4 regions of the Bradyrhizobium sp. BEA-2-5 genome follow, and region 1 is predicted to be linked to each of the others. Evidence: riboswitches for the same ligand, from Rfam matches in the RefSeq annotation. Region 1 holds a riboswitch; each other region holds the start of a gene.
What was found. A riboswitch is a leader RNA that binds a small molecule or an ion and turns the genes downstream of it on or off. The one in region 1 is predicted to bind cobalamin.
Positions count from the first base shown of each region.

Region 1 (2,197 bases):
CAACATCGGCACCTCGCGCGGCATCTCGGCCGCGATCACCTCTTTCGCCGCCTTGATCCCTTCCGCCCCGGCGAGATCCGCCTTGGTCAGCAGCACGATGTCCGCGCAGGCGATCTGGTCCTCGAACACTTCCGACAGCGGCGTCTCGTGGTCGAGATTTTCGTCCGCGGCGCGCTGCGCTTCGACGGCAATCGGGTCCGGCGCGAAGCGGCCCGCCGCGACGGCCTCGGCATCGGCCAGCGCGATCACGCCGTCCACGGTGATGCGCGAGCGGATCTGCGGCCAGTCGAACGCTTTGAGCAGCGGCTTCGGCAGCGCCAGGCCCGAGGTCTCGATCAGGATGTGATCGGGCCGCACCGGGCGCGCCAGCAATTTCTCCATCGTCGGAATGAAATCGTCGGCGACGGTGCAGCAGATGCAGCCGTTGGCGAGCTCGATGATATTCTCCTCCGGACAGTTCGCATCGGCGCACGACTTCAATATCTCGCCGTCGACGCCCTCGCTGCCGAACTCGTTGACGAGCACGGCGAGTTTCTTGCCGTTCGCATTGGCGAGCAGATGCTGGATCAGCGTGGTCTTGCCGGACCCGAGAAAACCGGTGACCACCGTCACCGGAACTTTTGCGAGCGAATTCATTCGGCGGCCTCCGGCACGACGGCAATGGGGGGAATGCGGGCAAGCGACTGCTTGCGGAAGATTTCCGGCCTGCTGCGCCAGGGCACGAGGCCGTCGGGCGCAGCCGCATAGGCGGAGGCACCGGCGATCACATCCGCGGCATTATCGGCGGACAGGCGGCCATAGACATAGGACCAGCGGCCGGGCGCGCTGAGCGCGACCGAGCAGCCCTGGCTGCAGGCCGACAGGCATTCGACGGGAACCACATTGACGCCGTCGGGCACGCCGGCGTCGAGGATCGCGCCATGCAGGCGTGCACCGGGCGCGAGCTCACCTTCCGCCGGCGTCTGGCCGGCGCGGCAGGTAATGCAGACATGAAGTGTAACGCTCATCGCCCTTCCTGGATTGACAGCGGGTAGCGATGAGGCACACGAACCGATTTTGGACAGGTTCGTTCCCCGTCGCGGAACACCCCGTCCGCCGGTCCAAAACTCGTCGCGCTGGCAGGTCTCCCGGCTTGCGGAGCAGGGCTTTGCCCTTCGATCCCCGCCTTCCCGATTCCCGCGGGAATCAGTGGCTTCGGGCATCTCTCCGGTCACGGTCGCGGGGGCGGCTGCATTTTGGACCCAAATCTTGCCGATTCGGACCCTATCGCATTCCCTCTTCGCCTGTCATAGGACAGGAACCAACGCCGCACCACCATTCGTCCAAGCCTCGCACTTGTCAAGCCGAAGGAACGTGATGATTTCAGATGGAAACGACGCTGAAGACGGCGCCGTCGGCACCGATCTTTCGCTGGACACGCGCCACGCGGAGAAGATGGCGAAGAAGAAAGCCGCCCGCGACAAGATCATGGCGACCAAGAGCGGCGAAAAGGGCCTGATCATCGTCCACACCGGCAGCGGCAAGGGCAAATCCTCCTCGGCGTTCGGCATGATCGTCCGCTGCGTCGCCCATGGCTTCCCCTGCGCGGTGGTGCAATTCATCAAGGGCGCCTGGGACACCGGCGAGCGCCGCCTGCTCACCGGCCATTTCGGCGATCTCTGCCAGTTCCACGCGATGGGCGAAGGCTTCACCTGGGAGACGCAGGACCGCACCCGCGACATCGCCGCCGCGCGCGCCGGCTGGGAGAAGGCCAAGGAGCTGATCCTCGATGAGAGCTTGCGCATGGTCGTGCTCGACGAGATCAACATCGCGCTGCGCTACGATTATCTCGCGATATCAGATGTCGTCGACTTTCTGACCACGTCAAAGCCGCCGATGACGCATGTCGTGCTCACCGGCCGCAACGCCAAGGACGAGCTGATCGAGATCGCCGATCTCGTCACCGAGATGACGCTGGTGAAGCACCCGTTCCGCTCCGGCATCAAGGCGCAAGCCGGCGTCGAGTTCTGAGACTCTTCGGCGATGACGCGCGCATTGATGATCCAGGGAGCCGGTTCGGACGTGGGCAAGTCGCTCATCGTTGCCGGCCTTGCGCGTGCCTTCACGCGGCGGGACTTGCGCGTGCTGCCCTTCAAGCCGCAGAACATGTCGAACAACGCCGCCGTCACCGTCGATGGCGGCGAGATCGGCCGCGCCC
Region 1 is NZ_CP136629.1:3,297,961-3,300,157, reverse strand. It holds gene cobW (cobalamin biosynthesis protein CobW) at 1-636, opposite strand, end outside; gene RX327_RS15200 (DUF1636 domain-containing protein) at 633-1,007, opposite strand; cobalamin riboswitch at 1,100-1,320, opposite strand; gene cobO (cob(I)yrinic acid a,c-diamide adenosyltransferase) at 1,357-2,010, shown strand; gene RX327_RS15190 (cobyric acid synthase) at 2,023-2,197, shown strand, end outside.

Region 2 (2,197 bases), 3.7 Mb from region 1:
AGCCTGCCTGGATACTCCGCCTCTGGGTCGACAGCGTATCCGAGCGCTTCGAGCCGAATTTTAGTTCCGCTCGGAATGAGCTGGTCCGGCTTTCATACTGAGGCGTGGGAAGGCCGCCAGCACCGGCGGGCGCTCCATCACTGCTTCCGACATCGGCAGGATAGGGCCCTCTCGCCCGCAAGACGCCCTTCTGCACGGCCGCCGAGTTTGAGGCCATCGGTTGCGCGACGGTCATTGGCCAGTGTCCGCGTTGGGGGTGCCAGCAGGGTGCAACAGACTTTATGCCGCTATTTCACGTGATGGCGACGCGCACGAGATTGTCGAAAGCATGCAGAAGCGCGCAGAACTCTATGCGATCGTTGGGTTTGCACCACTACAAGTCACTCTATTCTTCGGTTGTACCGAGCATCATTCCCGTCGGGATGCCGCAACAACCATAGTTTCTGAGGGTTGACGCACTCCCTCCGTTGCAGGTAATCGAAACCGTTGAGGTTCTCCAGATCACGATTGACCTGGAGCTAAGAGGGAAGCCGGTGCGCAGGTTCTTCGGAACGAAGCAATGCCGGCGCTGCCCCCGCAACTGTAAGCGGCGAGCCATCGTCCATTTCAGCCACTGAAGCGCAAGCTTCGGGAAGGCCGGACGATAGCTAGGACCCGCGAGCCAGGAGACCTGCCTCGGCAACATTAACGTCCACGGGCGGGGTGTCCCGGTGGTGCGGTTGCGACCCGTTTGCGCTCAACGCGCCTTGCGGAGTCCAGACGTGTCACCACGGCCTTTGCCCCCATTTGGGGTTAAGCCAATGTCCTCTACATCTATCTCCTCACTTGCGGTCGCAACTCTTGGTACGGCGCGCATCGGTCCACGCCGCGAGCTCAAGCTTGCGCTCGAAAGCTTCTGGTCCGGCACATCGGACGAGAAGGCATTGATCGAAGCCGGGATCGGATTGCGCACCGCCAACTGGGCGCGGCAGAAAAAGCTCGGTGTCTCGGTGATCCCGTCGAACGATTTCTCGTTCTACGACCAGGTGCTCGACACCTCGGTGATGGTTGGAGCGATTGCCCCGATCTATGGCTGGACCAGCGGCTCGATACCGCTTGCGACCTATTTTGCAATGGCGCGTGGCACCCAGGGTGATGTCCAAGGCGACCCGCACGATGCGTCCCGCGGCAACGCCCATCATGGCCAAAGCGTGCCGGCGCAAGAAATGACCAAGTGGTTCGACACCAACTATCACTATATGGTTCCGGAACTTGCGAAGGATCAGCAATTCCGTCTCGTCTCGCGCAAGCCGATCGAGGAATATGAGGAAGCCAAGGCGCTGGGCTACCAGACCCGACCTGTGCTGGTCGGTCCCGTCACCTTCCTCAAGCTCGCCAAGAGCAAGGATGCCGGCTTCGAGCCGCTGTCGCTGCTGGACCGACTGCTGCCGGTCTATGCCGAGGTGCTGCGGGAGCTTGCCAGAAGCGGCGCGGAATGGGTTCAAATTGACGAGCCCTGTCTGGTGCTGGATCTCGACGAGGCAGCTCATGACGCGCTGCGGCGTGCCTACGCCGAAATCGCCAGGGCTGTGCCGCAGATCAAGATCATGCTGACGAGCTATTTCGGCGGCCTCGGCCAGAACCGCGACACGGCGTTCGCGCTTCCCGTGGCCGGTTTGCATTTCGACCTGGTGCGCGCGCCCGAGCAGCTCGACGACCTCGCTCGCCTGCCCACCGACCGCGTCGTCTCGCTCGGTGTGCTGGACGGCCGCAACATCTGGCGTGCCGATCTGAGCAGAATTCTCGACCGGCTTGAGCCAGTCGTCGCAAAGCTCGGCAACAACCGCGTGCAGATCGCGCCCTCGTGCTCGCTGCTGCATGTACCGATCGATCTCGCGCTGGAAGTCAAGCTCGACGCCGAGGTGAAGAGTTGGCTGGCCTTCTCCGTGCAGAAGATCGAAGAGCTGGCCGCGCTCGGCAGGTCGCTCGCAAGCGGGCGCAGGTCGATCGCAAAGGACTTGAAGGCATCCGACGCCGCCGCGTTAGCGCGCAAGACCTCGCCGCGCATTCACGACGCGAAGGTGGCAAGCCGTATTGCCGGGATCGACGAGGCAGTGCGCCGGCGCGCCAGTCGGTTCGAGAAACGAGCCGAAGTGCAGCATGCGCGCTTCAACCTGCCAGCTTTCCCCACGACGACAATCGGCTCCTTCCCGCAGAC
Region 2 is NZ_CP136629.1:7,024,705-7,026,901, forward strand. It holds cobalamin riboswitch at 473-693, shown strand; partial or broken gene metE (5-methyltetrahydropteroyltriglutamate--homocysteine S-methyltransferase) at 801-2,197, shown strand, end outside.
Region 2: another riboswitch for cobalamin. It lies ahead of metE (5-methyltetrahydropteroyltriglutamate--homocysteine S-methyltransferase); the one in region 1 lies ahead of RX327_RS15200 (DUF1636 domain-containing protein).

Region 3 (2,197 bases), 2.2 Mb from region 1:
GGTAATACAGCGTGTTGTTGATCTTGAAGCCGTCGGCGACGTCCCACTCGGTCTTGAACCGGGTCCAGCTGTCCTGATAGCGGATCGCGCTGTCCAATGCATTGTAGTTCTTGAAGCGCAGCGCGTCCTGGATCGAGCCGTTGATCAGCGGCGTGCCGAAATAGCGCGACGGGCTGCGGTCGCCGTAGTCCTCCGAGAGCGTGAAGGCGAGATTGTCCGACGCCTGCACCCGCACGGCAGCGGAGACTACCGCGTTCGAGGTCTTGTCGCGATCGACCCAGCCGTCCGACATGTTGCCGGTAGCGTTGATGCGGTACGACACATTGGGATCGATCGGACCGGTGCTGTCCACGGACAGCCGCCGCGTCATGTTGCTGTCGAGCGAGACCTCGGCCTCGTTAGTGGGCGTATTGAGCGGTTTTTTCGGGATCACGTTGATGACGCCACCGATCGCGCCTTCGCCGTACAGCACCGAGGCCGGACCGCGCAGCACTTCGATGCGCTGCGTCGACCAGGTGTCGTAGGGGAATGTCAGGGTGCCGGAGCCGATATAGAAGCGCGTGCCGTCATACAGCGTCATCACCGAGTTGCTGCCGGCAAAGCCGCGGGTGCTGAACGACAGGCCGCCATTGCCGGGCGCCGGCGTCGCGACGAACCCGGCCGCGTCCTGGGTGACGGCATCGAGCACATTGTGCTGGCCGCGTTCGGCGATGGTCTGCGCCGTGATGATCTCGACGCTGGCCGGCGTCAGCAGCGGTGTCAGATTGAGACGACTGCCGGTGCCGCCCTGCGTGGTGGCATTGAGCGTCGGCGATGCCGATCCCGATGCGCCCGACGCTGCGACGCGCGGCGCGTTGCCGGCTGTTGCGATCGTCGCGGGCCTCGGCCGTGGCCGCGCCGCAGCGGCCATGTCACGGCTGCGCGCCGCAGGCTTCGGCTTGGCGGTCACCGAGGGCGCGACCTCGATCGGATCGAGCCTGGTTGGTGGAGGTGTTTGTGCCGAGCCTTCGGCCGGCAACAACAGCGATGACAGGGAGCAGACGAGACCGAGGCGCCATTTGCGCGCAACGGGAAAGGACGGAGACATGAAAGGGACTCGCGATAACGTGGCACGTCACCGCGAACGCGGACTGGCGCATTGCCCAAAAGGCAGTGCTCCGATCCCACCAGGACACCCCCGCCCAATGTGCTCGCGTGTGACCACGACTGACGGCAGGTCTCCTGGCTCGCGGGTCGTTGCCTGTCGCCGCCTTCCCGGGCCGATGGCCCAGTGGCAAATTGACGAAAGGCTCGCCGTTTACAGTTGCGGGGACAGCTGCGGCATTGGGGTTACCCTCGCACCGCATTCCCTTTTGATCCCCGAAGGGAACCGTCGGCAAAAACGATAGGTGGTGCCGGCAAGGCTGTCAATTCGATGCGATTGTCGCACAAATGCTTTGGCGGATGGAGCTGCGGCGATGACACAGCGGCATCCGCGGATGACGCGCAGATGTAATCCCGTCATCGTGAGGAGCCGCGAAGCGGCGTCTCGAAGGATGCATGGCCACAGCCGGGCGTCCATCCTTCGAGGCTCGCTCTGCTCGTGCCTCACGATGACGGAAACATAAGCTCACATCACTCGATGTCGACACATCCCTGCATGATCGCATCGATCTCGGTGCGCGACAGAGCCCCCATCTCGGCGATAAACACGATGCGCGTGCGCGGCACGCCGGGCGACGGCACGCCGCCTGCAGCTAAGGTCGCGCGGCCGCCGGCGAGTTGAAACACCGTCAGCCGCCCGGGCTGTTCCACCGTCTCGAACAGTCCCTTGGCGCGCGCCAGCTTCGGCGCCAAGCGGTTGATGGCCTGCTGCAAGCGGGGCAGCGAGACCGGCTTGTCCGAGGTCCAGCTCAGCGTCTCGAAGCGCTCCGACGACGGCCGTCGCGGCGCGGTCTCGCGCGGCGCCGACACATGATCGAGGTCCGCCGGGAACAGTAGCGCGGCCGGCACCTCGCCATGCAAGGCATCAACCACCACGGCCGCCGGACGCACCGCGCGCACGGCGTCGCGGATCGCGGCGCACGCGGCGGCGTCGGCCAGATCGACCTTGCTCAGCGCCACCACATCCGCCGCCCGGAGCTGCGACCGCAGCAGAGCATCGTTCAGCACCGCCGCAGGCTGCGCCGCGTCGATCACGCAGAGCACCGTCTCCAGC
Region 3 is NZ_CP136629.1:1,086,058-1,088,254, reverse strand. It holds gene RX327_RS04940 (TonB-dependent receptor) at 1-1,087, opposite strand, end outside; cobalamin riboswitch at 1,194-1,389, opposite strand; gene RX327_RS04935 (GTP-binding protein) at 1,615-2,197, opposite strand, start outside.
Region 3: another riboswitch for cobalamin. It lies ahead of RX327_RS04940 (TonB-dependent receptor); the one in region 1 lies ahead of RX327_RS15200 (DUF1636 domain-containing protein).

Region 4 (2,197 bases), 2.5 Mb from region 1:
GATCGTGACCGATCACGGGACGCATCAGATGCGGCGCAACGAGGCCGATGAAACCGATCGTGCCTGTCACCGCGACCGCGCCGCCAACCCCGAGCGCCACGCCCGTGATCACGAAGAGCCGCAACCGCCCGACATCGACGCCGAGGCTCTGCGCCGCCTCCTCGCCGAGCGTCAGCGCGCGGAAGGCGCTCGCCTGGCTGAGCAGGATGGCGGCGCCTGCGATGATGAAGGGCAGCGCCAGCGCGACGTGCTGGAAGCTCCGGTCTTCCAGCGAGCCGAGCAGCCAGAACGCGATCTCCAGCACCACGAAGGGATTGCTGGAGAGGTTCATCACCAGCGCCGTCGCCGCCCCCGCAAAGCTCGAGATCGCGAGCCCGGCGAGGATCAGGATCAACAGCCCGGCATTGCGGCCGGCGATCGCAAGCAGCGCGAACACCGAGCCGAACGCGGCGATGATCGCCACCACCGGCAGCGCGTAGGAGCGCACATCGGCGAGGCCCAGCGCGATTACCAGCACCGCGCCGAACGCCGCTGATTGCGGCGCGCCGAACAGCGACGGCGAGGCCAGCGGATTGCGCAGCAGCCCTTGCAGCGCCGCACCGGACAGCCCGAGAATACCGCCGATCGCGAATGCCAGGATGGTGCGCGGCAGGCGGATCTCGCGCACGATCACCTGCGCCACATCGCTGCCGCCGCCGAACAGCGCCTCGATCACCGCGAGCGGCGACAGCCGCACCGGCCCGATGCCGAGCGAGAGCACGCACAGCAGGGCCACGAGCGCGAGCAGCGCCGCGGTGGCGCCCCACCGGCGCCGCGCCGCGACCTCGGCCGCCAAGGCAAAATCCTGCACGCTCATTGGATCCATGCTCTTACAGCGATCGCCGTGGCAGACAAGCGACACTCGACAAAAACCGTGGCCGCCCGGCCATTGCCCGACTTCCGCCGGATTGACTTTGCTACCCGGCCGAACCCTAGATGAACATGACGGTTCTTTCGTGAGATGAAAAGGGAATGCGGTGCGGGGAAACTTGTCCCCAATGCCGCGGCTGCCCCCGCAACTGTAAGCGGTGAATCCTTCGTCAGAAGCCACTGGGAATCTCGGTCCTGGGAAGGCGACGAAGCGGTAACGACCCGCGAGCCAGGAGACCTGCCGTCAGCCGTGGTCACACGCGAAGATGTCGGTCGGGGAGTACAGGCATGAGCTTCACCTGATGCTGTGAGCACGATGGTGAGACTGGTTCGCGGTGACGTGCCACTGACGTTACCGAGACCTCGCTTATGTTCTCCTTCCCTTTCCATCGGCGACACCGCGCGCTTCTGCTCGCGTCGACGATGATCGCGCCGGCAATCCTTTTCTCCGCCGCGCGGGCGCAGCAGGCACCCGCTCCCGATCAGCTGCCGGCGATCGAAGTCACCAAGCCGCGCGACCAGAACGTCACGCGCGCCAGGCCGGCCGCTGACGAAGCGCCGGCGCCGCGACGCCCGGCGCCGGGCACCTCGCAAGGCAACGACACAGGCAGCGGATCGGGCACGACAGCGACCGGCGCGGCCACCGGAACGGATGGCACCGGCGGCGGCCGCCAGTTCGCCGGCATTGTCGGCTCCTCCTCGGCCGTGATCACCGCCGACGACATCGCCCATTCGCCGGTGCAGTCGTTGCCCGAGATCCTCGCGCAGGTGCCAGGCGTGCAGCTGCAAACGCCCTATGGCGGACCGAACGGCGCCAAGACCTCGGTCGACCTGCGCGGCTTCGGCGCCTTCGCGACCGACAACACGCTGTTCCTGCTCAACGGCCGCCGCCTCAACGACGTCGACAAGGCCGGCTTCGACCTCTCCACCATCCCGCTCAATGCCATCGAGCGCATCGAGATCACGCGCGGCAATTCCGGTGCGGTGCTGTATGGCGACAATGCGGTCGGCGGCGTCATCAACATCGTCACCAATAACGGCGTCGGCGGCCCGCCGACGACGATGCGCGCCGAGGCCGGATTTGGCTCGTTCAACACCCGCATGGCCGCGGTCTCCGCGGCGCTCAACTCCGGACCGTGGTCCACCTCGTTCTACGGCAACGGCATCAAGTCCGACGGCTACCGCGTCAACAATGCGCTCGACCAGCGCAACGCCGTCGGCAACATCAACTACACGACGCCTGATCTCACCGCCTTCCTGACCGTCACCGGCAGCGACCAGAAGCTCG
Region 4 is NZ_CP136629.1:760,832-763,028, reverse strand. It holds gene RX327_RS03415 (FecCD family ABC transporter permease) at 1-856, opposite strand, end outside; cobalamin riboswitch at 969-1,170, shown strand; gene RX327_RS03410 (TonB-dependent receptor) at 1,333-2,197, shown strand, end outside.
Region 4: another riboswitch for cobalamin. It lies ahead of RX327_RS03410 (TonB-dependent receptor); the one in region 1 lies ahead of RX327_RS15200 (DUF1636 domain-containing protein).